Regions from separate parts of the Halomonas sp. DP5N14-9 genome, predicted to be linked through region 1. Evidence: riboswitches for the same ligand, from Rfam matches in the RefSeq annotation. Region 1 holds a riboswitch; the other holds the start of a gene.
The links. Region 1 has a riboswitch for thiamine pyrophosphate ahead of KUW00_RS11235 (sodium:solute symporter family protein). Riboswitches for the same ligand answer to the same signal wherever they lie in the genome.

Region 1 (6,762 bases):
TGCCCGTCAAGTGGAGAATTTTTCGAAGACCTGAAAAAGTCTTTTCAAAACAATCACTTTACCACCCTTCACCGCCTGTGACGTTTGCTCGTCGCCGGCAGCGGATGCGTACTTTACGCATCACCTCCGGCCTTGGCAAGCACTTCGTGTAAAAAAATTTCACGCCGCCGTCATCTGAATGACATCAGCCACACTGCGAGATCCTTCTCGATTCCGCAGGTGCAGGATTCAGCATGTCGAACAGCGGCTACCAAGCTTCTCTTGCAATCTCTCGAGGCCATCCTCGATCCGCCCGCCGTGGCATTCAATTCAGCACCGCACCGCCTTGCTCAGTAGAGGTCTCTTTTCATGTTTCAGCGACTAGACGCGGGAGGCCTCTTGCGACGACTCTCCGTCCGTCGCGGCGCACACGCGGTTGCGACCACTGCGCTTGGCGCTGTACAGGCGCCGGTCGGCGCGCTCGAACAGCGGTGCAAACCCCTCCCCCTTGCGATACTGGCTGACGCCGATGCTGATGGTGATGCGAATCGTCTGTCCATCCGACAGGGTAATTTCCCCCCCTTCCACCGCGCGACGCACCCGCTCGGCCGCCTTGATCGCCTCGGGCAAGGCAGTGCGCCGCATGACCACCACGAACTCCTCGCCGCCGGTTCGCGCCACCAGATCGCCATCACGCAGGCAGTTGGCTACTGTTTGCGCCAGCCAGGTGAGCACCTGGTCACCGGCCGAATGACCGAAACCATCATTGACCTGCTTGAAGAAGTCGATATCGACCGCGGCCAGCGAGAACACCATCCCGCCACTGTCGCATTCCTCGATCAGGCGGGTGACGTGGCGATCCAGCTGGCTTCGATTGGGGAGTCCGGTCAAGGCATCGGTCATCGCCTGGTCTTCCAGCTGATCACGTTCGAGGCGAATACGCTCGACCTCCATCTCGTTGGAAATGACACGTTCGACGGCCCCGACCAGTAGTCGGACCAACTCGATGTCGACCTCGCTGAAGGCGTGCCGCCGCGCCGACGGACTGGAGAAGTTCAGCGTCCCCCAGACCTTGCCCTGGATCCGCAGCGGTGCACCGATATAGGTCTCCAGCTGAAAGTTCTCGTAGCAGGGGTGGCCCTTGACTCGCTCGTCCTGACCGGCGCGGTGGGTATGGAAGACGTCATCGGCGTCGAGGGTCAGCCGACAGTAGGTGTCACCCAGTGCAAAGCTGTCGCCGGCCCCTACTGGCGCATTATCCGAGGCCGCCCAGCGAACCGTGTAACACTCCCCCTCGACCTGACTGACCAGCGCGATATCCAGCCTCAGGTAGCTCAAGGCGTCACGCAGCAGCATGTCGACGATCTCTGATACTCCGATATCGGTGCGATTTACCCCGGTATGGACATCCCGCAACAGCTGGATCATCGAGCGATACTCGGAGACGTCCTGGATGATGGCGTAGAAGCCCATCACTTCATCTTCCACCACGTCCGGCAGATAGTGGACCTTGAAGTAGATCTGGCGACCGTCCTGGAGCACCAGGGAATCCTCGTAGCTGACCTCCTGCCCCGCCAGCGCCAGATCGAAACGTGGCCGGATCTTGGCGTAGGAGTCTGCATCAAGCACCGAAGACACCGGCTGCCCCATCAGCGCCTCGGCAGGCTGGCCGATGAAGTCGAGGTAGGCACGATTGTTGAAACGGAAGCAGAAGTCGCGGTCGACGTAGGCCACCATCACCGGCAGGTGGTCGGCCATCCGCGCGATGACACCGCGGCTTGCCTTCTGCCGAGCCGACAGTCGCAGCACCAGCCCACCATCGGCCAGGCGACAGCAGCTACCATCGCCCAGTTCCAGCGGCATCGAAGGCTTGGCAGCGTGAGCGACACCCCGGGAGACCCAGGCTTCGGCGACCCTGGCGACCTCGCCAGGCAGCTCTGCCAGCCCCCGCCCGATCCAGACCTCTCCAGGCTCGCCCAGCACGCGCACGGCATCACCGACCACGTCGTGCACCTGCAACTCCGGCGTCAGGCGTACCAGCACCGTTCCGGACGACACCAATGCCTCTTCCACCCAGGCAAAACGCTCCATGAGGACAACTCCTTGCGTAAGCCCTGCCCTGGACCGGCAGCAGGTCAATACCCTGGCGGCTCGCGTGCCGTCTTCTCTAGCCTATGAAAAGATGCTTATAGATGCCGGATTATTTCGCTTGCCCGCTTCCACGTTATGCTGGCGTCGCCGACACCGCCGCGGGAGCTGCCCATGAACCACCAGGACCTTGTCGCCATCGAACACGCCCTGACGCTGGCCAATCGCGGGGATACCAGCTGGCTTTGCACGCGTCTGGACACCCCTGCTCCCGCCTTCCCCCACCTGAGCGTCACCAGCGATGCCGATGGCCCCGGGTACGCCGGACAGCCCATCTTGCTGTCCCAGGCGCGGGACGGCGGCGCCTGCCTGGTCAATATCGACAACAACGCCAACGATGGCACCCCCTGCCTGGTCGAGCGCCTGTCACCGAGCAGCGAGACCCTGGTGCACCTGGAGGTCATCCATGCAACGCTCGCCGGCCAGCCATCGCTGATTCGCCGCGTCAGCCTGGGCAGCACGTCCATGAACCTGCAGCGACCCACGCCAACCAGTCCGCTGGTCCAGATCGGCGACGACGTCGTCGAGGTGCTGATCCAGCCGGCCTTGCGTCTGGTGCTGACCGGCCACGCCCCGGTCAATGCCGACTTGGCGCGCCAGGGACAACGGCTCGGCTTCGAGGTCATCCTGTGCGCCCCAGACCACCCCGACACGCATCACTCGACAGCGCCCCTGCCGGCAGGCGTCGAGTTCCAGCGCGCTCCCGCGGCCCCCTTCCTGCGCGGCGGCGGCGGGCACCGACGCACCCTGGTGATGGACGCCACCGACGCCTCGACCATTGTGCGAGCGAGCCGCGAGGCCTGCTGTCATGGCTATCTGGCGATGGCTGACATCGATCGACGCCGGGCGGCAAACTGGCTTTACGATGGCTGGCACAGCCTGCGCACCTCGCCCACCGTCTGACGCCCCGTCGCTGCGGCCAAAGCGCCAATTGACAGCCATCGGAGGCGGTCCTACGCTGTGCGCATTCCTGGGGGAGCCTGACGGCTGAGATTCCGCATCACGCGGTAACCCTTTGAACCTGATCCGGGTCATGCCGGCGAAGGGAAGGATGGTTGCGTTATCTCCTCTTTCTTCCTGTCCGCCGCTCGTCCCGCCTGTCCACCGGTCCCTGCGGACAACGACAAGAAAGAGGTCTTCTTTCGATGATGCTCGATCCCACCTGGACGGCGCTGTGGCTTCTGCTGTGCGCCGCCATCTTTGCCATCCCCGGCCTGATCTATGCCCGACGTCGTCAGGGCGGCCTGGATGACTACATCTCGGCTCGCAACAGCCAGAACACCCGCGCCACGGTGTTGACCCTGGTGGCCACCACCCTGGGCACCTGGATCCTGTTCGGCCCCGCCCAGGCGGCCACCTGGGGCGGCATCGGCGCGGTACTGGGCTATGCGCTGGGTTCCATGGTCCCGCGCCTGGTGATGATCCCGCTGGGACGACGCATGCGTGAGCTGATCCCCGAAGGCCACGGCCTCACCGAGTTCGTGATCCATCGCTACGGGCGCACCATGTACGCCTTCACCCTGACGATCATGCTGTTCTATCTGTTCATCTCGCTGGCGGCAGGCCTCACCGCGATCGCCCATATGGTCACCCTGCTGGCGCCGATCCCACTGTGGCTGACCGCCTGCGTGGTGATGATCGCGACCCTGCTCTACACCTTCTACGGCGGCCTGCGCACCACCATCTTCACCGACAAGGTACAGATGCTGGTGATCCTGCCGTTGCTGGCGCTGCTGCTGGTGTTCGGCTGGCAGGCCGCCGGCGGCGTCGCGCCGACGCTCGAGGGCCTGCAGGAACGTGCGCCCCAGTTGCTGGATGTCACCGATGCCGGTGGCCTGCGTGCCGGTCTGACGTTCTTTATCGCGGTGATGCTGACCGGCCTGTTCTACCAGGGCACCTGGCAGCGCATCTACGCCGCCCGGGACAGCAAGGTGCTGCGGCGGGGCTTCTGGATCGCAGGGCTGTTCAACTTTCCGGTGATCGTGCTGATGGGCCTGTTCGGCCTGGCCTTCGTCGGCCTCGGGCTCGAGGGAGACGGTTCGGTGGCGCTGTTCAGCGTGCTGCTGTCCGAGGTGCCGCTGTGGTTCGCCCTGGCCTTGATTCCGCTGGGTCTGGCCCTGGTGATGAGCAGCGCCGACACTACCGTCAACGCCACCTCCAGCATCATCGCCGTCGACATGCACCGGCTGCTGCCCCAGGCCAGCGAAGCCACCCTGATGCGCCTGGCACGCTGGCTGATCGTCGCCGCAGCGGTGCCGGTGACCTGGGTGGCGGCCCAGGGCTACAGCGTGCTCTATCTGTTCCTGCTGGCGGACCTGCTGTGCTCGGCGGCGGCCTTCCCAGTGTTTTTCGGTCTGTTCAATCGCCGCTACGACGGGCGCAACGCGGTCCTCAGCACCGCTGCGGGCCTGGTCGCCGGGCTGGCGATGTTCCCGTCCCCCAGCGGCGGTACCGCCACCCTGCTGGAATCCTTCCTGCTGGCGGCCTTCGTGCCGGTGCTGGTCTCGCTGGTGCTGATGAAGCTGCTGCCATCCCGCCAGGACTATGACTTCACCCGCATGGGCAGTCTGGTGCGGCGTTTCCAGAGCTGACACCGCCACGCTGACAGCCTGGCAAGGCGTGATAAAAAACAGCGGGACGTGCTGACGCGTCCCGCTGTTGTCGTTTCAAGGCCTGGCGATCAGGGGCCCTGGCAGTTCCGGCTCATCAGCGACCAGGCCGCGCCAGCCCCAGGTGGTCGCGCAGGGTGCGGCCCTGGTACTCGCGTCGAAACAGCCCGCGGCGCTGCAGTTCGGGCACGACCTGTTCGACCACGTCCTCGATGCTGTCCGGCAGCGATGGCGGCATCAGGTTGAAGCCGTCCGCCCCGCCCTGCTCGACCCAGCGCTGCATCTCGTCGGCGATACGCTCCGGGGTGCCGACCATGGTGCAGTGGCCGCCACCGGCGGCGAGCCGTCCCAGCAACTGGCGCAGCGTCGGTCGTTCGCTCTCGATGATCCGCAGAATCGTGGCGTAGCGCCCCTTGGGCCCGCTGAAGGCCTCCAGTGGCGGCAACTCGGGCACCGGGGCATCCAATTCCCAGTCGCTCACGTCCTGACCGATGAACTGACTCAACTGGCGCCGGGAGCTGTCCACCGGCAACAGTTCGTCGAGCTCCCGCTGCTTGCGTCTGGCCTCCTCTTCGGTGGAGCCGACGTAGGTGACGAGCCCCGGCATGATCGCGACCTTCGGTCTGCCAGCGGCCTTTACCCGGGCCTGAAGGTCGCTGTAGTAGGCCTGGGCCGAGGGCAGATCGTAGGCCACCGCGTAGATGGCCTCGGCGTAGCGCGCGGCCAGGTCACGGCCCTGATCCGAGGCGCCGGCCTGGAACAGCACCGGGTGGCCCTGGGGCGGACGCGGCACCGTCAGCGGGCCATCCACCAGAAAGTGCTCGCCGTGATGATGGATGGGACCGACCCGGCTGGCGTCGACGTAATCGCCCTGGCGGTCCCTCACCAGGGCGTCGTCACTCCAGGAGTCCCACAGCGCCAGCACGGTATTGGCGAATTCCTCCGCCCGGGCATAGCGCTCGGCGTGGCTCGGCATGGCCTCGAGCCCATGGTTGCGCGCCTCGCTGTCGAACATCGAGGTCACCAGGTTCCAGCCCAGGCGTCCGCCGGAGATATGGTCCAGCGAGGCCAGCATGCGCGCAGCATGAAACGGCGTATAGAAGGTGCTGGAGACGGTCGAGATCAGCCCGATGTGTTCGGTGGCCCGCGCCATGGCCGCCAGCATGGTCAGTGGCTCCAGGGTCCACAGCGGGCCGTCGGCGACGCTGCCCGCGGCGTGACCATCGGCGAAGAACACCGCATCGAAACGACCCCGCTCGGCGAGCCGCGCCAGCTCCTCGTAGTAGCGGATATCGGCCATGCGCTCGACGCTGGAACGGGGATGACGCCAGGCCGCCTTGTGGTGGCCGCAGCCCATGATGAACAGATTAAGGTGCATGCTGGCCATCAGTCCTTCACCAGTCCGCCGTCGACCACCAGGTTCTGGCCGGTGACCGCTCGCGACCAGGGCGAGGCGAACAGCAGCGCGGCGTCGGCAAACTCTTGCGGCGTGGTCACCCGTCGCAGCGGTGTGCTGGCGGCGATCAGGTCGAACACCGCCTCCGGCGTGGCGCGGGAGGCATCGGTGGTGCGCAACAGGCCCCCGGAGATCATGTTCACGGTGATGTTGTTCGGGCCCAGATCGTGGGCCAGGGTGCGCGTCAGCGACAGCAGCGCCGCCTTGGCGGCGGTGTAGTCGTGGTAGGGCACCACCGGGTTCTGGAACAGGTTGGTACCGATATTGACGATGCGACCAAAGCCGGCCTCACGCATGCCGGCAAGCGACGCCTGCACCGTGTTCAGCGCACCCCGGGCGACCCCCTGAAGCTGATGATCGAGGTGCTCCCAGGTCAGCTCGTCGGGACCGGGGCGGGCGTCGCCGTTGAAAGCGAAGTCCGGCAGCGCATTGTTGATCAAGGTGGTGACCGGCGCGCCGAAGTGCTCGCGGGCACGCGCGAACATGGCATCGACGGCGCTGCGATCACAGACGTCGGCGGCCACCGCCAGGGCTTGCTCGGGATAGTCGGCTACCAGCGCGTTGGCGCCC
Region 2 (22,650 bases), 180 kb from region 1:
GGGGGTGGCCGCGCTTGCCACCTATCTGTCGCTGGGGGAGAACCCCATGGCCTTCGTGCAGATCGCCTTCACCTCGGTGGGGTCCTTTCCGCTGATGGCGCTGCCGGCCTTTATCCTCGCCGGGGCCTTGATGGAAGCCGCCGGCATCTCGCGACGCCTGGTGGATATCGCCGAGGCCTTCGCCGGGCCGGTGACCGGCGGTCTCGCCGCCGCCACGGTGTTCGCCTGCATGTTCTTCGGCGCGATTTCAGGCTCAGGGCCCGCCACCACCGCGGCGGTGGGCATGCTGATGATCCCGGCCATGGCCAACCGCGGCTATGATCGCGGCTATGGCTCTGCCATCACGGCGTCCTCCGGTGGCCTCGGCGTGGTGATACCGCCGTCCATTCCCATGGTCATCTTTGGTATCTCGGGGATGGGGCTGCAGCCACCGGCGGAGGCCGTGGCCGCTCACGGCGCCTTCCAGACGCTGTCGATTCCGAAGCTGTTCATCGCCGGCATCCTGCCCGGCATGGTGATCGCTGGCTGCCTGTTGACCGTCAACTACATCATCTCGCGCCGGCGCGGCTACAGCGGGCTGAGCGACAGCTGGTCCTGGGACACCATCGCCAGGAGTCTGAAGCGTGGCGTGTGGTCGATCCTGGCGCCGCTGATCATCCTTGGCGGTATCTACAGCGGTCTGTTTACGCCCACCGAGTCGGCCATCGTGGCCATCGCCTACACCCTGATCGTCGGCATCTTCCTGCACCGCGAGCTCAAGTGGAAGCCGGCGCTCAAGACTCTGGAGACCACCACCTGGATCACCGGACGGGTGCTGTTGATCCTGTTCACCGCCACGGTATTCGGCCGCTTGCTGGTCGAACAGCGGGTGCCGGCGGTGATCGCCGAGGGCATGCTGGGACTGACCGATAACCTGTACTTGATCTGGGCCATGGTTATCGCATTTCTGCTTTTTGTCGGCATGTTCATGGAAACCCTGGCGGCTATCATGATCCTGACGCCGGTATTGCTGCCGATCATGTACATGCTGGGCATGGACCCGGTGCACGTCGGTATCGTCGTCGTCTGTGCCCTGGCCATCGGCTTCCAGACGCCGCCCCTGGGGGAGAACCTGTTCGTGGCCTCGGGCATTGGCGGCGCCTCCATCGAGGAGATATCGATCAAGGCGCTGCCGTTTGCCGCAAGCTCGGTGTTCGCGCTGTTCGTGATCGCCTACTTCCCGGAAATATCGCTGTGGCTACCCCGTATGCTGGGGTATTGATTGCGCACCGTCAGCGCACCGCAAAAAAGGCCGGGTGTCTTCGCATGTCGCGGCGACCCGGCCTCTCGCCAAGGAGTCACGCCATGCCTGTTTCGATCTCGCGTCTTCTCTGTTGCCTGGGGCTGAAGGACGATTGCCGCCAGGTGCTTGCCCACACCCTGACGCTGGCCAAGGCCACCGGGGCCGAGGTTCACGTGCTGCATGCGGTCAAGTCGTTGTCCGATGACGTCATGCATACCCTCAAGGCCAACATCGGTGAACGCGCCACCCTGGATGGCTTGATGGAGCAGCGCCTGCGTCTGGCGCGAGAGCGTCTGGACGAATTTGTCGAGGCCTTCTGGCAAGAGCACGAAGCGAACCTGCCTGGGCGCGAGGTGGTGGCCGCCAAGTCGGTGCTGGAGGGTTACCCGGCATCGGAGATTACCCGCTACGCCGTGCGCCATGACTGCGACATGATCATCATGGCCACCAACAAGCGCGGCTTCGCCTCGTCCTATGCAGGCCGGGTGACCAAGGGCGTGATCAAGCGTGCCAGTGTGCCGGTGGTGGTGGTGCCACCGATGTAGCCACGAAGAACGTCAGTCTGGCTGGCCGAGCGTGTCCTGACCCGATCGGTCAGTCAGCGTACCTTGGCAATGCGTTCATGCGTTCATGCGTTCGTATGCTCAGTGGTCGAAGGTATCCTGCAGCTGCCCGGCGATACGCCGCATCAAGGGCGCCCACTCCATCAGCGAGTCGATGCTGTGGCGCAGCCGGGGCGCGTGGATCGCCAGCGTCGCCTGGATGCGCCCGGTCTGGTCGTACACCGGCACGGCGATGGCCACCATGCCCTGGATGAACTCCTCGTTGTCGGTGCTCAGCTCCTTTTCGGCGATGTCCGCCAGGCGTCGCTCCAGCTCGTCTGCTTCGGTGGCGGTGTAGGGGGTATAGGCCTCCAGCGGCAGGTGCTTGAGCAGCTGGCGGCGCTGGGCCGGCCCCATCAGCGCCAGAAACATCTTGCCGCTTGCGGTGCAGTGCAGCGGAAGACGTGAGCCCGGCGGCAGCTGTATGCGTACCGGCCAGTTGGTCTCCACCCGTTCGTAGTAGAGCACCTCGTGACCTTCGAGCAGGGTCAGGTTGCAGGTTTCGTTGACCTCTTCGGCCAGGCGCTTGAGCAGCATACGGCGCGGCGCCTTGAGGCTCTCGTTGGCGAGCACGCCCATGGCCATGCGGTGCAGTCGTTCGCCGGGAAGCAGATGCCGTCCTTCCACGTCGCGCACGATCAGATCCTGCTCTTCGAGCTGCTTGAGCAGGCGATGCAGGGTGGGCTTGGGAATGTCGAGCTGACGCTCCAGGTCCGAGGCGCTGACGCCGTGGATCGAGGTGGCGATGGTTTCCAGCAGTACCAGGCCTCGTTGCAGCGTCGAATTGGTCGTGGTCCGAGTGCTTGCTGTAGACATACGCGATCCTTGACGACGGAAAATGGTGGCAGGCACTCATGATAACGCGGCAAGCCCGGTGAGGCTTGCCGCGTGCTCCTGCTTGCCTGTCGGTGTTACAGGTTCACCAGCATCAGTGACAGCGCCGGCCACATCGAGATGGCGATCCAGCAACTGATCAGCGCAATGAAGTAGGGGATGACGAACTTCACCAGGCGCAGGTAGGGGATCCCGGTGATGCTCGAGGCCACGTAGAGGTTGAGGCCGAAGGGCGGGGTGACGAAGCCGATGGCGGCGCCGACCAGGAAGATCACCGCGAAGTGGATCGGGTCGACCCCGGCGTTCTGGGCGATGGGCGCCAGGATCGGTGCCAGGATGATGGTCACCGGCAGGCTCTCGAGGATCATCCCGGCCAGCAGGATCATCAGCATGCAGGCCCCCAGGATCACGTAGTAGTTGCCCAGACCGCTGAGCAGGTCCTGCAGCGCCTGGCCCGCGCCCAGCACCGACAGCAGTTGCTGCATCACCACCGAGATCGCGATCAACGGCGCCAGCATGCCGGCGATCTGGCCCGAGCGCAGCATGATCGAGGGCAGCGCGGTGAAGCGAATCTCGCGGGTGATCAGTAGCCCCGCGATCAGGGTGAAGCCCACGGTGATGGCGGCGGCCTCGGTGGGCGAGAACTTGCCCGAATAGATGCCGTAGATCACCACCCCGATGGTAGCGAAGCCGAGATAGGCGCGCCTGGCGAAGCGCGCGCTTTCACCCGCCTTGAACGGAATCAGGGTGCCCCAGCCGTGACGTCGCGCCACCAGGTGACAGGCCGCCATCATGCCGAACACCATCATCGCCCCGGGGATCATGCCGGCGATGAACAGGTCGCTGATCGACAGGTTCATCATGAAGCCGTAGACGATAAAGATGATCGACGGCGGGATGATGATGCCGACCGTTCCGCCGGAGGCGGCGGTGGCGGCGGAAAAGCGCTCGTCGTAGCCGTTCTTGACCATCTCCGGCTGCATGATCGAGCCGATGGTGGCGGTGGTGCCGGCGTTGGACCCGGAGATCGCCGCGAACAGGCCGCAGGCGCCGAGGGTGGCCATGCCCATGCCGCCACGCAGCCAGCCCAGTACCGAATAGGCGAAGTCGGACAGTCGCTTGGCGATGCCGGCGGCGTTGATCAAGTCGCCGGTCAGGATGAACAGCGGCAGGGCCAGCAGGCCGAAGAAGCTCAGGCCCTGGAACAGGGTGACCCCAATATTGGCCAGGGTGAAGTCGATGATCAGGCTGGTGCCGACCACCCACAGGCCGATCACCAGGAAGATCGGTACCCCCAGCAGAAAGATGGTGGTGCAGCCCGCGGTGACCAGGCCGATAAGCATGCCGTCGGTCATGACGTCTCTCCTAGTCCATGATGGACGGTTGCAGGTTGAACGGCTCGCGGCGCCGGAAGCGTGCGATGTCGCTGGCCAGGTTCTGCAGCACCCGGAAGATGATCAGGGCCCAGGCCAGCGGCGTGGCCAGGTAGAACCACCACTGCATGACGTTGTCGGTGCCCGGCACGATGGCGAAGTTCATGTGCGCCAGTTCCACCTGGGCGATGGTGAAGTGGATGACCAGGGCGCCGAAGCCGATCCACAGCACGGCGTCGAGCACCTGGCAGGCGAACTGGCCGGCGTAGGGCAGGCGCATGCGAATCTCGTTGAGCGACAGGTGGGTACGCTGCTTGACGTTGAGCGAGGCGCCGAACCAGGTCAGCCACAGAAACAGCAGCACCGGAATGCTGGTGCTCCAGGGCGCCTGCAGGCTGAAGAAGAATCGGCGGATGACCTCGACGAAGATGATGCCCGCCATGCCGCTGTAGGAGATCAGGATGATCACCTTTTCCAGATTGGCGTCGAGCCACTTGAGTGGCGCCAGCCAGGCGGGGGTCGGCCGATCGGCGACGTCGTTCGACGTCGCCTGGGCCGCGGTGGCCTTGTGATCGGTCATTACGCCCTCCACCAGCGCTTCGGCGCCACGTTGACCGCCGCCATCTCACGCGGGATCTCCCGGGCGATGGTGTGGATTTCCTTGTAGATGTCGACGTCGCCGGCCCAGGCATTGAGCCGCTCGCGCCACTGCTCCCAGGGCTCTGGATTGAACTCCGGGGCGCATAGCTGCTCGGCCTGGGCGCGGATCTCGTCGGACAGCGGGGCCACCCGCACGTTGTTCTCGGCGAACACGGTGCCGGCGGCGGGGTGTTCGGTGGCGCCGACGATCTGGTAGCGGCCGGCCTCGTTCATGCCCTGGGTAAAGATCTGGGCGGCGTAGGCCGACTCCATCACTTGATCCTGCAGCTCGGCGTCCAGCGCCTCGAATTTCGACAGGTTCATGGCGGTGTGCTCGGTACCGGCGAAGAAGCGCAGGTCGACCGCCTGGGACACCACCGGCGCCATGCCAGCGTAGGCCACCGCGCTCATCCAGGTCTCGGCGCCGTCCAGCAGGCCCTGACGCAGGCCGTCCAGGGTCTCTTCCCAGGCCACCGGGACCGGGTTGAGGCCAAGCTGTTCCATGGCGATGCGGCCAAGCTGGGTGCCGGTGACGCGGTTCTTGGTGCCCTGCAGCACCTCGAGGCTGTCCACTAGCGGCTTGTCGGCCCAGCTCTGGCCCATCATCAGCCCGCGCAGGTCGCAGTGGGTGAACAGGAACTGCAGGTTGTGGCGCTGGCGCATCGGCTCGCGCAGCAGGGCCTCGCTGCGAGGGTCGTAGAAGAAGTGAAACATCGAGGCGACGCTCGGGAACATGTAGGCGAAGTCCAGCACGTTCAGGTAGGGCGCGCCGCCGGCGGAATTCTGGGTCGAGGCCGAGAAGATGTCGACGATGCCCTGCTGGGCCTTGCTGACGCAGTCGAGCTGGTTGCAGACCTCGTTGGAGCCCATGAACTCGACGCGGATGGCGCCGTTGGTGCGCTCCTCGACGTCACGGGCGAAGAACAGCTGCCCGGACTTCTGGATATCGAGGTTGCGCTCGTTGAAGCCCGAGGCGCCAAAGCGCAGCTGGAACTTGGGTTCGGTCTGATAGCGGCGTTGCTGCTCGGCGTCGGCGGCTCGGGCCAGGCTCGAGGCGGTGAGGCCAGCGCCCAGACCACTGGCGGCCAGCAGCGTGGAGGTCATGCCGAAGCGGCCCGAGATATTCAGGAAGTCGCGGCGCGACACGTCTGATGAGAAGAGGCGTGAACTCATGGAAGGCTCCCAGTCTTGTGTTTGGTGTAGGGATGCAGGGGAGTGCCGGGGCGTTCGCGCTTGGCGATCGTCGCCTGGCACCGGGCCCGACAAAGGGCCTTGACCACACCTTAGAAGTCTCTCGGGAATAGATCAATAAAAATGAGTTTTTTTGTCTCGATATTGATCTTTTGAGAAAACTGTCTAGCATCAATTGAGACAAAACGTCTCGATTGAGTGAGCGACATGACAACCACAACACCACCGCCAGAGGCTTTCGACTACATCATCGTGGGGGCGGGCTCCGCCGGCTGCGTGCTGGCCAACCGTCTGAGCGAGGATCCCAAGGTGTCGGTACTGCTGCTCGAGGCCGGCGGGTCCGACTGGAATCCGTGGATCCACGTGCCCGTGGGCTACTTCAAGACCATGCACAATCCGGCCACCGACTGGTGCTACCTCACCGATCCCGACGAGGGCATCGACGGTCGCCGGCTGCAGTGGCCCAGGGGCAAGGTGCTGGGAGGGTCAAGCTCGCTCAATGGGCTTCTGTACATCCGCGGTCAGCGCGAGGACTACGACGATTGGGCGCAGCTTGGCAACGACGGCTGGGACTACGACTCGGTGCTGCCCTACTTCAAGAAGTCGGAGTGCCAGGAGCGGGGCGCCGATGACTACCACGGTGCCGACGGCCCCTTGAAGGTCTCGGATCTGCGCCTGCGCCGCGAGATCGCCGAACGCTTCATCGAGGCGGCCAAGGCCTCGGGGATTCCCGAGAACCGCGACGTCAACGGGGCCAGGCAAGAAGGCGTGGGCTACTTCCAGCAGACCTCCTACAAGGGCTTTCGCTGCTCGACCGCCAAGGCGTTTCTGCGTCCGGCGCTCAAGCGCCCCAATCTCACCCTGGTCAAGCGTGCCCACTGTCAGCGGCTGCTGCTGGAGGGCAAGCGCGTGGTCGGGGTCGAGTACCGCCAGGGGCAGAGCACCCATCGGGCGAGCGCCAGGCTCGAGGTGCTGCTGTCCAGCGGCGCCATCGGCTCGCCGCAGATCCTGCAGTGCTCCGGCATCGGGGACCCCGACCACCTGGCCGAGGTCGGCGTCGACTGCCACCACGCACTACCGGGCGTCGGCGAGAATCTGCAGGACCATCTGCAGATCCGGCTGGTGTTCAAGACCTCCTGTCGCACCCTCAACGACGAGGTGCGTCATCCGCTGAGAAAGCTGGCGGTAGGCACCCAGTACGCCCTGACCCGCACCGGACCGCTGACCCTGGCGGCCAGTCAGGTGTGCATCTTCACCCAGTCGCGGGAGGGCCTGGATCGCCCGGATATCCAGTTCCACATGCAGCCGCTATCGGCGGACAAGCCGGCCGAAGGGGTGCATCCGTTCTCGGCCTTCACCTCCTCGGTGTGCCAGTTGCGTCCGACCAGCCGGGGGCGTATTCGCATCACCAGCGCCGACCCCGCCGTCTATCCCTCGATCCAGCCCAACTACCTGAGCACCGAAGAAGACTGTCGCGTGGCGGTGGACGCCATCAAGGTGGCGCGACGCATCGCCGAGCAGGCACCGCTTGCCGAGGTGATCACCGATGAATACGTGCCGGGGCGGGAGTATCAGAGCGACGAGCAATTGCTCGAGGCCGCCCGGCGCTACAGTCAGACCATCTACCACCCGGCGGGCACCTGCAAGATGGGCCACGACGACCTGGCGGTGGTCGATGACCGACTGCGGGTGCACGGCCTCGAGGGACTGAGGGTGGTGGACGCCTCGATCATGCCGATCATCGTCTCGGGCAACACCAACGCCCCGACCATCATGATCGCCGAACGCGCGGCGGACATGATCAAGGCCGATCGCCGTGCCCAGGCGCGCGTCGCCTGACGTGCAGCGCTGGAATCTCGACAGCGGATCGATGCCATCGGGGCCTGGCCTTACTCGAGGCCGCGCTCTGGCCCTAACGTCGCGGTAGCGGGCTGGGCCAGGATCAAATCAATAGCGCGTCATCGGCTGACCCGCTGAGCGCGCCCCCTGATACGCGAACAACGAATAAACGAGAGGACGCCCATGTCCCAGCCAACGACACACGCCAAGCCCGAGACGCCCGTGACCGGATGGCGTCGCCATCTGGAGCCCGCCCGGGAGCGCATGCCGGGGGTGCTGATCTGCATCACCATTGCCCTGGCCACCACCTTTATCGCCGATCACTACGGTGGCCCGACCTTGTTGTACGCACTGCTGTTCGGCATGACCCTGCACTTTCTCAGCGAGCAGGGCCCGTGCCTGGTGGGGGTGGAGTTTGCCGCCCGCACCATCCTCAGGCTGGGTGTTGCCCTGCTGGGGGTGCGCATCACCCTGGAGCAGGTGGCGGAACTCGGGATCGGCCCGGTAGTGACGGTGGTCGCCGGGGTGGTGCTGACCATTCTGGCGGGAAGCGTGCTGGCGCGACTGCTGGGGCTGAAAAATGATCTTGGCCTGCTGACCGGCGGGTCGGTGGCGATCTGCGGCGCCTCGGCGGCGCTGGCGCTGTCTGCGGCGATGCCGCGCAACGAGATCGCCGAGCGCAATACCATCCTGACGGTGGTCGGGGTGACGACGCTGTCCACCGCCGCCATGGTGCTCTACCCGCTGCTGGTCGGTGCGCTGGAACTGACCGATACCCAGGCCGGGATTTTTCTTGGTGGCACCATCCATGACGTCGCCCAGGTGGTCGGTGCCGGCTACATGATCTCCGACGAGACCGGTGACATCTCGACCTTCGTCAAACTGTTGCGGGTCGCCATGCTGGTGCCGGCGGTAATGGTGTTCATGCTGCTGTTTCGCCGCGCCCGTGGCGGTGAAGGCGGCAAGGTGCCGATGTTCCCGAGCTTCCTGGTGGCCTTCGTGGTGCTGGTGCTGATCAACAGCCTTGGCGTGATCCCCCAGGTGATGGTCGAGGGCATGACCGACCTGTCGCGCTGGTGTCTGGTCACCGCCATCGCCGCACTCGGTATCAAGACCTCCTTCCAGAAGCTTGCCGTGGTCGGCTGGAAGCCCGTCATCCTGATGGTCGCCGAGACCGTCTTCCTGCTCGGCCTGGTGCTGGTGTGCCTGTATACCGGCATCGCCGAGTGGTAGCGAGCGGTCCCGGGCGAACGAGCGGCCTCGGGCGAGTTAGAAAGCCGAGCGAAGCGGACCGAGCGGCCCCGGGCGAACGAGCGTTTTCGGGCGAGTTAGAACGCAACGCAAAGCCAAAGCTCACGCCAATGCCAAGGCCCCGGTTCTCCCGGGGCCTCGGCGTTTCTGACGGTCTGTGGCGCTGTGCTGGTCGTTACTGACCGGCCTGGATTGCGGTCAGCGCAATCGTATAGACGATGTCCTCGACCAGGGCGCCCCGGGACAGGTCGTTGACCGGCTTGTTGAGGCCTTGAAGCATGGGGCCGATGCTGACCACCCGGGCGCTGCGCTGGACCGCCTTGTAGGTGGTGTTGCCGGTATTCAGGTCGGGGAACACGAACACCGTGGCGCGGCCGGCCACCGGTGACTCCGGCGCCTTCTGCCGGGCCACGCTGGCGATGGCTGCCGCGTCGTACTGCAGCGGGCCGTCGATGGCCAGATGCGGCGCCCGTTCCCTGGCGATGCGGGTCGCCTCGCGGACCTTGTCGACGTCGGCGCCGCTGCCGGACTCGCCGGTGGAATAGCTGATCATGGCGACCCGCGGCTCGATGCCAAAGGCCTCGGCGCTGGTGGCGCTCTGCAGGGCGATCTCGGCCAGCGCCTCGGCGTCGGGGTCGGGGTTGACCGCGCAGTCACCGTAGACCACCACCTGGTCGGGCAGCAGCATGAAGAACACCGACGACACCTGGCCGTAGCCGGGGGCGGTCTTGATCAACTGAAAGGCCGGGCGCACGGTGTTGGCGGTGGTATGCACGGCGCCGGAGACCAGGCCATCGACCTCGCCTTCGGCGAGCATCATGGTGCCCAGCACCACACTGTCATGAAGCTGGGCCTCGGCGGTCAGCGGGGTCAGCTTGCCTCGCCGGCGCTCGACCATGGGCGCGATAAAACGACCACGCTCGGCGTCCGGGTCGAGGATCTGCAGGTCGTCGGGCAGCTCCAGACCACGCGCCTTGGCCACCTCGAGGATGGCGCGACGCTTGCCCAGCAGCACGCAGTTGGCGATGCCGCGACGCTGGCACAGGATGGCCGCCTCCAGGGTAAGCGGCTCGTCGCCTTCAGGCAGCACGATACGCCGACGCTTGTGCTGGGCCATGCTGACCAGTTGATGGCGGAAGGCCGCCGGTGAAAGGCGGCGCTGGGCGTCGTCGTGAATCAGTGCCAGCAGCCAGTCACGATCCAGATGATCGGCGACGAAGGCGCAGATGGCCTCGGCGCGCTCGTGATCATCCACCGGGATGCTGCCGGACATCTCGGTAAGCCGGGCCACGGTGGCGTAGCTGTCGGTGTCCACCGAGAGTACCGGCAGCCCCGAGGCCAGCGCCGGGCGGCAGACGTCGATCAGCTGCTGGCTGGGTGACTCGCCGTGGGTCAGCAGGAGGCCCGCCAGGGGCACGCCGTTCATGGTGGCCAAGGCCGCCGCGAGCAGGGTGTCGTCGCGGTCCCCGGGGGACACGATCAGCTCGCCGGGACGCAGGGCGTAGAGCAGGTGCTCGGCGCTGCGGGCCCCCAGCGTCGAGTGAGCGACGCGGCGGCGATCGGCTTCGCCGTGGTGCAGGATCCTGGCATCGAGGGCGCGGGCCACGTCTACCACTCGCGGTGCGGTCAGGGAGGCCCGGTAGGGCACCGCCGCGACCACCGGCAGGGTCAGATCGGCGCCGCTGGCGAGCTGCTGCTGCCAGTGCTGGCGATGGGCGCGGGCCTCGACCTCGCTGACCGAGGCCAGGGTCTGGTCGATGGCAGAGCCGTCGCCGTCCCCCGGCAGTCGCATCAGCATGGCACCCAGAGTACGCACCGAACCCACCGCGTCGATGCTCTGGCGATGGAACTGCAACTGCTTGGCCAGCTCCTGGGGATCGGCGATCTGGCCATCGGCGACCAGTACCACCTGGGCGTCGAGGGCACTGGCCAGGCGCACGTTGAGGTCGAAGGCGTAGGCGTTTCGCGGCAGTGGGCGAACGCCCTCCACCACGATCAGCGCCGGTGCCTTGCCGGTGGCAGGGCGGGCGACGCGGGCGTGGCGCTCCACGGCGAGTTCCAGCAGACCATCGCGATCGTCGCGGCCGAGATACTGCTCCAGTGTCTGGCGCGAGATCGGACGCGGCGAACCTATGCCCAGGGTACTGGCCACCAGCGAGCGGGCGCGTTCGTCGTTGTCACTTGCCTGCTCGCCACCTTCGGACTGGCTGAAGGGCTGCAGAAAACCCGCGTCCAGCCCCAGCGTATCCAGCGCACGAAGCAGGCCGAGGCCGGCGGAGGTGAGGGCGACGCCGTCGTCGATGGGGATCAGCAGCAGCGTGCGGGACTGGGTGCTCACAGAACCTCCTCGAGCTTTGGCGTGGACGTCAGGCTCACGATCAATTCCCGGGTCTGGCTGGCGATATAGCCTTCCTCGTCGGTGGGGATGACGCGGATCTCCGGCGCCGAGCTGGCGCCTCGGTCGTGGATCTGGCCTTCCTCGCCACGCCCGAGGCTCTCGTTGGCGTCAGCGTCCAGGCGCACACCGAGGGCCTCCAGGTGGCCCAGCGTCCGGGCGCGCACCAGGGCAGAGTTTTCGCCGATGCCGCCGGTGAAGGCGATGCCGTCGATCCGGGGCAGGGCACAGGCCAGGCCCGCCAGGGACTTGGCCAGGCGGTAGCAGAAGACTTCGATGGCCAGGCTCGCGCCGGCGTGACCTTCACTGGCGGCCTGTTCGAGCTCACGCATGTCGTTGGTCAGCTCGGACAGCCCCAGCAGTCCGCTCTTCTGGTTGAGCAACTGATCGACGCCCTCCAGCGACATGCCCAGCTGCCGCGCCAGGTGCAGGTGCAGGCCGGGGTCGACGTCACCGCTGCGGGTGCCCATCACCAGGCCTTCCAGCGGGGTCATGCCCATGCTGGTGTCCAGGCTTCTGCCGGCCCATACCGCAGTGGCGGAGCAGCCATTGCCCAGGTGGGCGATCAGCCAGCCGCCTTCACCACGGGCGCTGACTTCTGTCAGGCGTCCGGTCACGTAGGCATGGCTCGAGCCGTGGAAGCCGTAGCGACGGATGCCGTGTCGGCTGTAGAGCTCTTCGGGGATGGCGTAGCGGTAGGCGTGGGGCGGCAGGGTCTGGTGAAACGCGGTATCGAACACCGCCACCTGAGGCAGATCCTCGAACAGCCGGCGCGTGGCGACGATACCGTCGAGGTTGGCCGGATTGTGCAAGGGAGCCAGGCTGATGGTCTGGCGAATGGTGCGCACCACGGCGTCGTCGAGCAGGGTGGCGGCGGTGAAGCGCTCGCCGCCGTGTACCACCCGGTGGCCGATACCGATGGGCCGGTGGACGTCAAGGTGCTCGAGAATCGTCTTGAGCGCCAGGGCGTGGGTCGCTCGGGGAAGCGAGACCTCGCGGGTGCTGCCGTGTTCGTCTACAAGCTTGAGGCGAGCCTCGTGGCTACCCAGGCGCTCGGCGATACCGGACAGTCGGGGAGCGTCGGGGGCCTGATCGACCAGCGCGAACTTGATCGAAGAGGAGCCGCAGTTGATCACCAGAATCGGGGCTTTCATGCCATCTCCAGAAAAGACGCCTTGGTGAGGCGAGAATGCGTGGGATGGCGGCGAATCTAGCACCGCCCCGGGGCGCGAATAACTGGCCTGGGGAGGTAGTCGAACGGCTTTGCTGGTGGATCCAACGAAGCCGTGATGAGCGTCAAGTGCATGAATCTTTGGATTAGACTTTTGTCTAACTTTGTGCGGCGGAACTGGAACCGGGCGTACAAGACGTGCATCCCCGGGCAGTCGAACGCTGCCCGGGGATGCGCCGGGGAATGGCTTGTCTCAGACCTCCTTGTTCAGACCTCCTTGTAGAGCTCCGCACCCTGTTCACGGAAGACCCGGGCGCGCTCTTCCATGCCGGCCATGACGGCGTCGCCGTCACCCTCCAGGCCGTTGTCGCGGGCGTAGTCGCGGACTTCCTGGCTGATCTTCATGGAACAGAACTTGGGGCCGCACATGGAGCAGAAGTGGGCCACCTTGGCGGAGTCCTTGGGCAGCGTCTCGTCGTGATAGGCGCGGGCGGTGTCGGGGTCCAGGCCTAGGTTGAACTGGTCCTCCCAGCGGAACTCGAAACGCGCCTTGGACAGGGCGTTGTCGCGGCGCTGGGCGCCGGGATGCCCCTTGGCCAGGTCGGCGGCGTGGGCGGCAATCTTGTAGGTGATGATGCCGGTCTTGACGTCGTCCTTGTCGGGCAGGCCCAGGTGCTCCTTGGGGGTGACGTAGCACAGCATGGCGCAGCCGTACCAGCCGATCATCGCCGCTCCGATGCCCGAGGTGATGTGGTCGTAGCCCGGGGCGATATCGGTCACCAGCGGCCCAAGGGTATAGAAGGGCGCCTCGTCGCAGTACTCTAGCTGCTTGTCCATGTTCTCCTTGACCAGGTGCATGGGCACGTGGCCAGGGCCTTCGATCATCACCTGGACGTCGTGCTTCCAGGCGATATGGGTCAGTTCACCCAGGGTCTTGAGCTCTGCCATCTGGGCCTCGTCGTTGGCGTCGGCCACCGAGCCCGGGCGCAGGCCATCGCCCAGCGAGAAGGCCACGTCGTACTGCTTGCAGATCTCGCAGATTTCCTCGAAGTGGGTGTAGAGGAAGCTTTCCTGGTGATGGTAAAGGCACCACTTGGCCATGATCGAGCCACCGCGGGAGACGATGCCGGTGACCCGGTTGGCGGTCAGCGGCACGTAGCGCAGCAGCACGCCTGCGTGGATGGTGAAGTAGTCCACGCCCTGTTCGGCCTGCTCGATCAGGGTGTCGCGGAACACCTCCCAGGTGAGGTCCTCGGCCACGCCCTTGACCTTCTCCAGCGCCTGATAGAGCGGCACCGTGCCGATCGGTACCGGCGAGTTGCGGATAATCCACTCGCGGGTCTCGTGGATGTTCTGGCCAGTGGACAGATCCATGATGGTATCGGCGCCCCAGCGGATGCCCCAGGTCATCTTCTCGACCTCTTGCTCGATGGAGGAGGTCACCGCCGAGTTGCCCAGATTGCCATTGATCTTCACCAGGAAGTTGCGCCCGATGATCATCGGCTCGGCTTCCGGGTGATTGATGTTGGCGGGGATGATGGCGCGCCCGGCGGCGACTTCCTGGCGCACGAACTCGGGGGTGATCTCCTCTGGCAGACGGGCGCCGAAGCCCTGCCCGGGATGCTGGTGGCCAAGGATGCGCTCGACCTCGTCGCTGCCTCGATAGCCATCGGCCAGGGCCTGTCGACGCTGGTTCTCGCGGATGGCGATGAACTCCATCTCCGGGGTGATGATGCCGCGGCGGGCATAGTGCAGCTGGGTCACATTGCCGGCGCTGCCGTCGGCGCCACGACGTGCCCGACGCGGCGTGCGGGTCAGTTCGAAGCGAAGCGGGGCGAGCGTCGGGTCGTTGGCACGTCGGCGACCGTAGTCCGAGGTCGGGCCTTCGAGCCATTCGGTGTCGTCGCGCTCCTCGATCCAGGGCCGGCGCAATTCGGCAAGCCCGCGACGCAGGTCGACCTCGACCTGGGGATCGGTGTAGGGGCCGGAGGTGTCGTAGACCAAGAGCGGCGGATTGGCCTCGTCGGCCCCGGAGGTGCGGGTCGCTGACAGCGAAATCTCGCGAAACGGCACCCGCAGGTCCTCGCGGGAGCCCTTTACATAGACCTTGCGCGAACCCGGCAGGGGCGTAACCGCGGTCTGGTCGACCTGGGCGGTCTCGGCCAGGAAGTGCGCGCTATGGCGGGGTTTGTTTGCGGAAACGGGTTGATCGAGCGGCATTGGCTTGTCCTTCTCACGGCACTGGGTGCTGGCGTTGTTGTGTGCATCGCGTGAGGAAGGAGGGGGCGTCGTGGCCTGGGCCGTGAGCGCTTGATCCCTACGCTGGTCCTCACCGCGATGCCATGGCATCGGGGTTACCCCCAGATCAGGTTCAACGGGTCCCATGCGCTGCATGATCTCAGCCGCCTCTGGCGGCCCCCCGTCAAGCGTGGTGCTGATTGTGTTAGTCGCTTAGATCGAGTCCCATCTGCCAGAAGTCGATCTCGAGTCGTGTCGCGTCGGCGAAGATCCGTGACAGTCGCGCAAAGCGCTCGCCGGATACCTGGGCCAGCTGATCGTCGAGCCAGGCCTGCTCCTGGCGTGCGGCGGCCTGGAAGTCGTCGCTTTCGTACATGGCGATCCAGGCGTCGAAGGGATTGTCGGCGCCGCGCAGGGTGTCCGAACGGGCGTTGAGGTTTCGTGCGATATCGGCGTAGCCGACCATGCAGGGGGCCAGCGCCACGTGCAGGTCCAGGAGGTCTCCGCGGCTGCCGGCGTCCAGCACGTAGCGGGTATAGGCCAGGGTAGCGCGAGCTTCGGGCAGCTCGGCGAGTTCGGCCTCGCCGATGCCCCAGTCGCGGCAGAAGGCGAGATGCAGGCCGAGTTCCACGTCGAGGATGGTCTTCATGCCGTCGAAGGCGCCGCGCAGCTCGTCGAGGCTGTGGCTCTTGTAGGCCGCCAGGGCGTAGGCCCGGGAGAACTGCAGCAGAAACAGATAGTCCTGCTTGAGGTAGTGACGGAAGCTGGCGTCGGCCAGTTCACCACGGCCAAGGGCGAGCACGAAGTCGTGTTCGATGTAGGCGTGCCAGTCATCGCGGCAGGCGTCGACAAGATCGGTAAAGCGGTAGCCCATGTTGCCTCCGGTTGGTGTGGATCCGGAGGGCGGCGGCAAAGGACACGGCGACGAGAAAGGAGGGAGGTGCGCGCGCAGGGGCTGGCACCACCGCCTGATTCCCTACGCCGGTTCAAGGTGTGAAGCCACACCGCACCCGGATCAGGTTCCACGGGATCGGCGCTGGCGGCCGGTGATTCGTCACCCTGGCCCTGCGCCATCTCAGCCGGATTCACCGGCACCCCGTCAAGCGAGTCTGGATCGAGTCTAGCATGACCTCGAAGGGAGTCCACCTCAGCTTGGCAAGAACCGATCCCGATCAGTAGATACGCCGCTGGGGGGAAGAGGTTTCCACGATATCGCGAGAGTGCAACTGCCCAGATATCTGGAGAAGTTTCCGCATGGTTGAGAATGCATTTTATCCGATTGAGGAAAAGTGGCGAAGTAGAGTCCTGATTGATCAGTTCGACAAAGTTTCGACGATTTTGTTGTTATTTAAAGGGATATTTGCGTGGTTTTTCTTGGATGTTCTCTGGATTGTATTTGCGTGTTTTGCGGCTGCCTGATAGAGAATATGTGAGAGAATCTAGAGTGAAAAAAGTACGTTTTTTTTATCGATATTCTGACAGTCGTTGTGCGCTTGATGACTCCTTTGTGAAGAAGGGCAGAAAGTGACAGGTGTGTTGGTCCCGTTTTATTGGCAGCATTGGTTCGCCGAGTTTTCATGGAAGCTAAAAATGCTTGCTTTGTTCTCTTTTGAACCACGCGTGGGTCAGGTAAATGGTGCATGGGGAAGGTTTTTATGAAGGGCTCCGGGGCCGTTGTCAGTGCTCGTTTCTCAACACAATAGACAAATATTTCGCCTATCTTTTTTTATGCAAATATTTTAGAAAGGAAGACGAGATGCCAGTGTTGACGTAAACATTCCTATTCGTCGTGGCAATGTGTGATTTAAGATAGACGTTATCAATTTTGTTCGTTCACGACCGATGTTATATCTTATATTTTAGGTGATTAATATGAATCCATATTCGACACTTCCAGACCGTGCCTTCTGGAAAAAAGCTGTATCCGAAAAGTCAATTTTTGACATATCCAATTTGTGGTCTCCAAAGTTCAAGATCACAAAGGATAGTAGGGTGGTTACCTTCGGTTCCTGCTTTGCGCAACATATTGGAAATGCTCTTGATAGCAGAGGGTTTAACTGGGTCTCGACAGAAACTCCACCCAAGGGGCTCTCGCAGGAAAATGCAAAAAAATACAATTACAATATTTTTTCGGCCAGAACCGGGAATATATACACTACCTCATTGTTGAAGCAGTGGGTAGAGTGGGCAACAGGGATAAAAGAGCCGCCTGAGGAGATTTGGGAAAAGGACGGACGGTTCTATGATCCCTTTCGCCCCGTGGTGGAACCAGAGGGTTTCTGTAGTAAAGAAGAGTTAATGCTCTCTCGAGAGGAGACAATAAAAGCGTTTAGGGAATGCATCGTCTCATCAGACTTCTTTGTCTTCACCCTAGGGTTGACTGAAAGCTGGTTCAATGCGGAATACGGCTACGAGTATCCGATGTGTCCCGGAACTTCAGCAGGGACCTACCTGAAAGGTATCCATGCGTTCAAGAATCAAATGTATCCCTCTGTGATGAATGATCTGCGAGATGCCATAGAAATAATGCGTCATGAGAATCCTGAGTTACGCTTTATATTGACAGTTTCCCCTGTTCCTTTGGTAGCGACAAACTCCAGGAACAACGTGATCGTCGCTACAATGGAATCCAAGTCAGTGTTGCGTGCCGTGGCTGGGCAGATTTCTAGAGGTTGTAATTATGTGGATTATTTTCCTTCGTATGAAATAATCAACAGCCCGGTTTTCAAGGGGGTGTTTTTCGAACCCAATCAACGAAGTGTTAACCCCCACGGTGTCGATTTTGTGATGAATCATTTTTTTTCTTCTCTGAGGACAAAGTTCGGCGCTGAGATTTTCGGAAAACAAAACAAGAGGGTAGGTAGCGTAAAGAAAATTAATGATCTGGTTTGCGAAGAAGAGATCTTCGACGCCTTTGGAGGTAAGGAATGAAGAAGAATATTTGTGTGCTGGGCAATAGCCACGTTGGTGCTTTGAAAAGAGCCTGGGACCTGATGCCAGAGTGGCATCAAGAATATAATCTTGTCTTCTTTACCGCTAGAAGTAATGGCTTGGGTGGACTGATTCTCATCGATAATAAACTGGTTCCAAAAACAGATAGATTAAAGAGGACCATCACCTATACATCGGGTGGCAAGAGTGAGATTGATATCGTTGAATATGATCTATTCTTGATTTACGGACTTCAGATGGAAGTTTTTTTTGTCGAACCTGGAAAATTTTTTTCATCAGCAGTAATAAAGCAAACCGTGCTGGATAGTGTCAAGGGTACGATGTCCTGGAAGATCATGGAAATGATCAGGAGCGTGACCAATAAAAAGATATATGTTGGACATAATCCCCTGCCTATTCAGAAGAAAGGTGATGATAGAAGTTATCCTCCGGAAAGCTACCTGTCCGGAATAAAGTTGATGAACGATGAAGTGTATGATAAATGCAATGCCGAGTTGATCGCTCAGCCTGCTGATACCATCGTCAACGGATGTTTTACGGAGCGGGAGCTCTCGAAGGGAAGTAAAAGATTGCCTGTAGGGGATGCCATGGATGAGGAAGCGCATCCAGACCATGATATCAGGCATATGAACGAAGAGTTCGGGAAAAAGTGGCTATCCTGCTTTTTAAGTAGAGATTGACAAAGGGTTTTCCTGGCGGATGTGTGTTATTCGGAGCTGGAGAACGCTCTTTGTAGAGCAAAGCGTTACCACCAGACAGCGGCAAACAGATGAATCATGGATCACGCCACTATGCTTGACGTGTAGTAGTCCGCCGGGATTCCCCCTCCGGATGATGCAAAAGGAGGGGGAGGACACAACGCTGTGCCACGGCACCGGCTCAGTCGACGGGCTTCTCGCCGGAGACCTCCGGCGCCGATTCCGTGTCGTGCTCGCGAAAAGACTGCACCGGCATCTCGCGGGGGATTTCCCGTGGCGGATCTGCCGGGGTCGCCGGCGGCGGTGGTGCCTCGGCGACGCGAAGCTCGCCTACCACCGCCGGGGGGCGGGTCTCGCTCGGGACCAGCAACAGGCCGGCGCGCCTCAGGGCCCGGCCGATGCTCAGGCTGGAGCTCCAGCGGACCAGCGGGGCGGCCATCACCAGGCCGAGCCACACCGGCGTCAGCCAGATGAAGAAGCTCGGGGTGAAGGCCCAGGTCACCAGCGCCCACAAGGCGCCGATCAGTGACCATAGCCAGGTGTGGCGAAAGGCTTCCTTCCAGGGTAGGGCGCGGCCCTCGCGGGACTGTGGATCCCAGGCCACGGTGCGGCCGCTCAGTACCTGAATCACGAAACGACTGTGGAACACCATCATCAAGGGCGCGATGAGCATGGCAAACAGCGTCTCGAGCAGCATGCTGGCGACGAGCCGGGCCCGTCCGCCATAGGCCTGCGGGTTCTGGATCAGCCCCAGCACCAGCCCCAGTACCTTGGGCATCAGCAGCATGCCCAGGGTGCCGATCAGCAGCGGCATGATCAGGTTGGGTGGGGCGATCGGCCAGTCGGGAAACAGCTGCGAACTCGAGGTGAAGAAGTTGGTCGGCACCAGTGCCCGGATCAGGGCGTCGATGGTGCTGATCACCAGGATCGCCAGCCACACCAGCGACGACAGGTAGGCGAGGGCACCGAAGAAGAAGTGTAGACGGCTGAGTACGTGCAGTCCGCGTCCGCCAAGCAGGCGCATATGCTGCAGGTTGCCCTGGACCCAGCGGCGGTCACGCTTGGCGTAGTCGAGGATATGGCTCGGCATTTCTTCGAAGCTGCCGCCCAGGTCGGTGCGCATGCGCACCTGCCAGCCGGCACGGCGCAGCAGCGCCGCTTCGACGAAGTCGTGGCTCAGGATATCGCCACCCAGCGGTGGCTTGCCGGGCAGCTCCGGCAGGCCACAGGCATCGGTGAAGGCGTCCACGCGAATGATGGCGTTGTGGCCGAAGTAGTTGGCCGCGGTGGCGTGCCAGAAGCTCAGACCGCTGGCCAGCATCGGCGAGTAGAGTGCAGCAGCGAACTGGTTGGCGCGGCCAAACAGGCTGTCCTGGCGCACCGGAATCGGCACCGTCTGCAACAGGCCAAGGCGCGGGTTAGCCATCATCTCGTCGATCAGCTCGATGACGGTAGTGCCGCTCATCAGGCTGTCGGCGTCGATCACCAGCATGTAGTCGTAGTGGCTGCCCCAACGGGTGCAGAAGTCGCCCAGATTGCCTGCCTTGCGCCCGACGTTACTGTCACGGTGGCGGTAGTGCAGTTGGCAGTGGCCTTTCAGGCGCTTCTGCAGCTCGGCCATGGCGGCCTTTTCCTCGGCCACCACCTCGTCGTCGGTGCTGTCGCTGAGCACGAAGGCTTCCACCTCGATGCCTTGCGGCAGGTCATCCAGATCCTTGCAGGTGGCCTCGAGTCCGGCGGCGACTCGCAGCACGTCTTCGTTGTGGATCGGCATCACCAGGGCGGTGCGGGAGTGGGAGCCTTCGGGCCGCATGGGATAGGAATGGCGCGGCTTCAGGCTCAGCGGGTCACGCCCGGTCAGGTTGAGCACGAAGCCGATCAGCGCGCTCCAGAAGGCCATGGTGATCCAGCCGAAAGTGATCGCGAACAGGCCGATGATCGCCATCTCGAGCGGACTGATGCCCTCCACGTAGAGGATCCTGAACATGGTCCAGACCCCCAGCGCCGTGGTGGCGGCAATGGCCAGGCCGACGCCAAGACGTCGCAGGCGTGGCCAGGGTACCTCGGGAGTATGGGCGTTCATCAGGGGCTCCAGATGCTGTTCCAGGTTTCGCTCAGGCGCTCGCCACGAAGCATGAGTGTCAGGCGGATATCAGCGGGCTGGTCGCCATCGGGCAGCAGCGTGAAGCTGGCGCGCCAGGTGTCGTCGTCGGGCAGCGGTGTGACCTTGGCCTCGGCGGTCTCGCCGCTGGAGGTGGTCAGGGTCATCTCGACCGGTTGGCTGGCATCGAGTCCCTCGAGCTCACCGCCGCGGAAGTCGATGATGAACTGGCGCAGGCGCTCGTCGGGGGGATCGCTCTGTCCCGGCACACCGCCCCAGCCCTGGCGCGAACGCACCACACGAGCCAGCGGCTCGGCCGTGGGGGTGTCGCCGAAGGTCCAGGTACGATAGCGATAGGTGCGGGAGTCGCCGGCCATCAGCGGGGTGGCGGGCACCCAGTAGGCGGTGATGTTGTCGTGAGCCTCGCTGTCGGTGGGGATCTCCACCAGCTCGACATGGCCTTCACCCCACTCGCCCTGGGGTTCGACCCACTGACTGGGGCGACGCTCGTAGCGGGCCTCCATGTCCAGGTAGGCGTTGAAGTGCTGGGGCCGCTGGACCAGGCCATAGCCCTTGGGCGAGGTGTCCTGCAGCCCGGAGATCTGGAGGCTTTCGGGGTTTTCCAGCACGCGCCATGTCCACTCGCCGGTGCTGGTGGCCATCAGCAGGCCGCTGGAGTCATGCACCCGGATGCGGTAGTCGTCCTCCTGGCGGCGATCCATCTCGCCATGCAGGAACATGCTGGTCAGCGGTGCGACGCCGAGCTTCTCGACGTCTTCCCTGGCAAACAGGCGTGCCTCGGTGTCGACCTGGGTGCGCTTGCCCGGGGCGATGTCGAAGCGGTAGGCGCCGGCCAGAGACGGGCTGTCCAGCAGCGCCAGCACGGTTATGTGGGTATCGCCGGGCTGCGGCTTGACCAGCCAGTATTCACGAAAGGCGGGAAACTCCTCGCCTTGGGGCAGGGCGGTGTCGATGGCCAGCCCACGGGCCGATAGGCCGTAGCCCTGGTCGCGGCCGACCAGACGGAAGTAGGACGCGCCGAGAAATACCGCGAACTCATCCTTGTAGTCGGCGCGGTTGAGCGGGTAGTGGAGGCGAAAGCCGGCATAGCCGAGCCCACTCAGATCGAGCTCGGCGAGGTCGGCGGTATCGTCGTCGTAGCGAAAGCGCTCAGGCTCGAAGGGCAGCGAGCGTACCTCGCCATCCTCCAGCAGGTGGATATCCACTGGCTGGTCATACAGAAAGCCTGGGTGGAAGAGCTCAACCTCGAAATCGCCATCATCCTTCCACAGTGCCCGCTCATCGCGGTAGCGAATCTGTCGGTAGCGATCGTAGTCCATCTCGGTGAGGGCCTCGGGCAGCTCGGCAGAGGCCTCTTCATAGGGGGACGCGGCCAGTTCCTTGGCCCGGTTCGTGACCTGTTCGAACAGCGCGCCGGTCTCGACGGCCATGGCCGGCGTCGTCAATGCGGCGCTGGTGATGACGCCGACGAAGGCGAGCGCCAGGTTGCGCGAGCCAGGTCGCCGCCGTGCAAGGGTGTGTCGTGCTCGAGATATTGCCGTGTCCAAGTGCGCTCTCCTTGCGAGCGGACGAACGCCCGGTGGCTCGGGTTCGCCCGCTGGGGGTGTAGGGGATCCTTCTGCCGTTCACATCGATGGCATGTTCTATGCGACTTTCTATGCCACTTTCTATGCCAGATCGAGCCAGCCTTTAATCTAGCCTATTGGCCGAGACAAAAGTTGCAATAGATGTCATCGGAGTGCATTTGAGGGTTTGTGCTAATTCGGGTTCCGTGTCGCCGATTAGCGACGGCGTCGGGGTGGGCAGGTTACTGAGCGGTAACAGGCGAAGTTGATGCACGAGCTTGCGGTCGAGGCAGCGCGTATCTACTGTGTAGATACGTACAGGAGGGGAGTGATATGGAACTCAAGATTCAGAAGTGGGGCAATAGTGCCGCCATCAGGTTGCCAGTTGAATTGCTTCGACAGCTGGGCCTCAGCGATGGGGATTTGCTGGAAGTCGAGGAAACTTCCCACAGGTTGGTGTTGAAGCCTGTGGCGTCAAAGCCAAAGTATTCCCTGGAG

Region 2: it holds a riboswitch for thiamine pyrophosphate, as region 1 does, so the genes downstream of both, thiC (phosphomethylpyrimidine synthase ThiC) here and KUW00_RS11235 (sodium:solute symporter family protein) in region 1, are expected to answer to the same signal.

What each region holds. Positions count from the first base shown of each region.
Region 1 covers NZ_JAHVHR010000020.1:337-7,098, forward strand. The annotation lists gene KUW00_RS11225 (diguanylate cyclase) at 361-2,070, opposite strand; gene KUW00_RS11230 (hypothetical protein) at 2,242-3,030, shown strand; TPP riboswitch at 3,090-3,192, shown strand; gene KUW00_RS11235 (sodium:solute symporter family protein) at 3,273-4,718, shown strand; gene KUW00_RS11240 (LLM class flavin-dependent oxidoreductase) at 4,834-6,114, opposite strand; gene KUW00_RS11245 (3-oxoacyl-ACP reductase) at 6,123-6,762, opposite strand, start outside.
Region 2 covers NZ_JAHVHR010000020.1:170,385-193,034, reverse strand. The annotation lists gene KUW00_RS12075 (TRAP transporter large permease) at 1-1,261, shown strand, start outside; gene KUW00_RS12070 (universal stress protein) at 1,345-1,827, shown strand; gene KUW00_RS12065 (IclR family transcriptional regulator) at 1,927-2,700, opposite strand; gene KUW00_RS12060 (TRAP transporter large permease) at 2,796-4,073, opposite strand; gene KUW00_RS12055 (TRAP transporter small permease) at 4,084-4,671, opposite strand; gene KUW00_RS12050 (TRAP transporter substrate-binding protein) at 4,671-5,903, opposite strand; gene KUW00_RS12045 (GMC family oxidoreductase) at 6,129-7,760, shown strand; gene KUW00_RS12040 (YeiH family protein) at 7,944-8,993, shown strand; gene pta (phosphate acetyltransferase) at 9,187-11,349, opposite strand; gene KUW00_RS12030 (acetate/propionate family kinase) at 11,346-12,560, opposite strand; gene thiC (phosphomethylpyrimidine synthase ThiC) at 12,845-14,797, opposite strand; TPP riboswitch at 14,875-15,009, opposite strand; gene tenA (thiaminase II) at 15,021-15,689, opposite strand; TPP riboswitch at 15,771-15,924, opposite strand; gene KUW00_RS12015 (GSCFA domain-containing protein) at 16,688-17,746, shown strand; gene KUW00_RS12010 (hypothetical protein) at 17,743-18,447, shown strand; gene mdoH (glucans biosynthesis glucosyltransferase MdoH) at 18,647-20,548, opposite strand; gene KUW00_RS12000 (glucan biosynthesis protein) at 20,548-22,134, opposite strand; gene KUW00_RS11995 (AbrB/MazE/SpoVT family DNA-binding domain-containing protein) at 22,486-22,650, shown strand, end outside.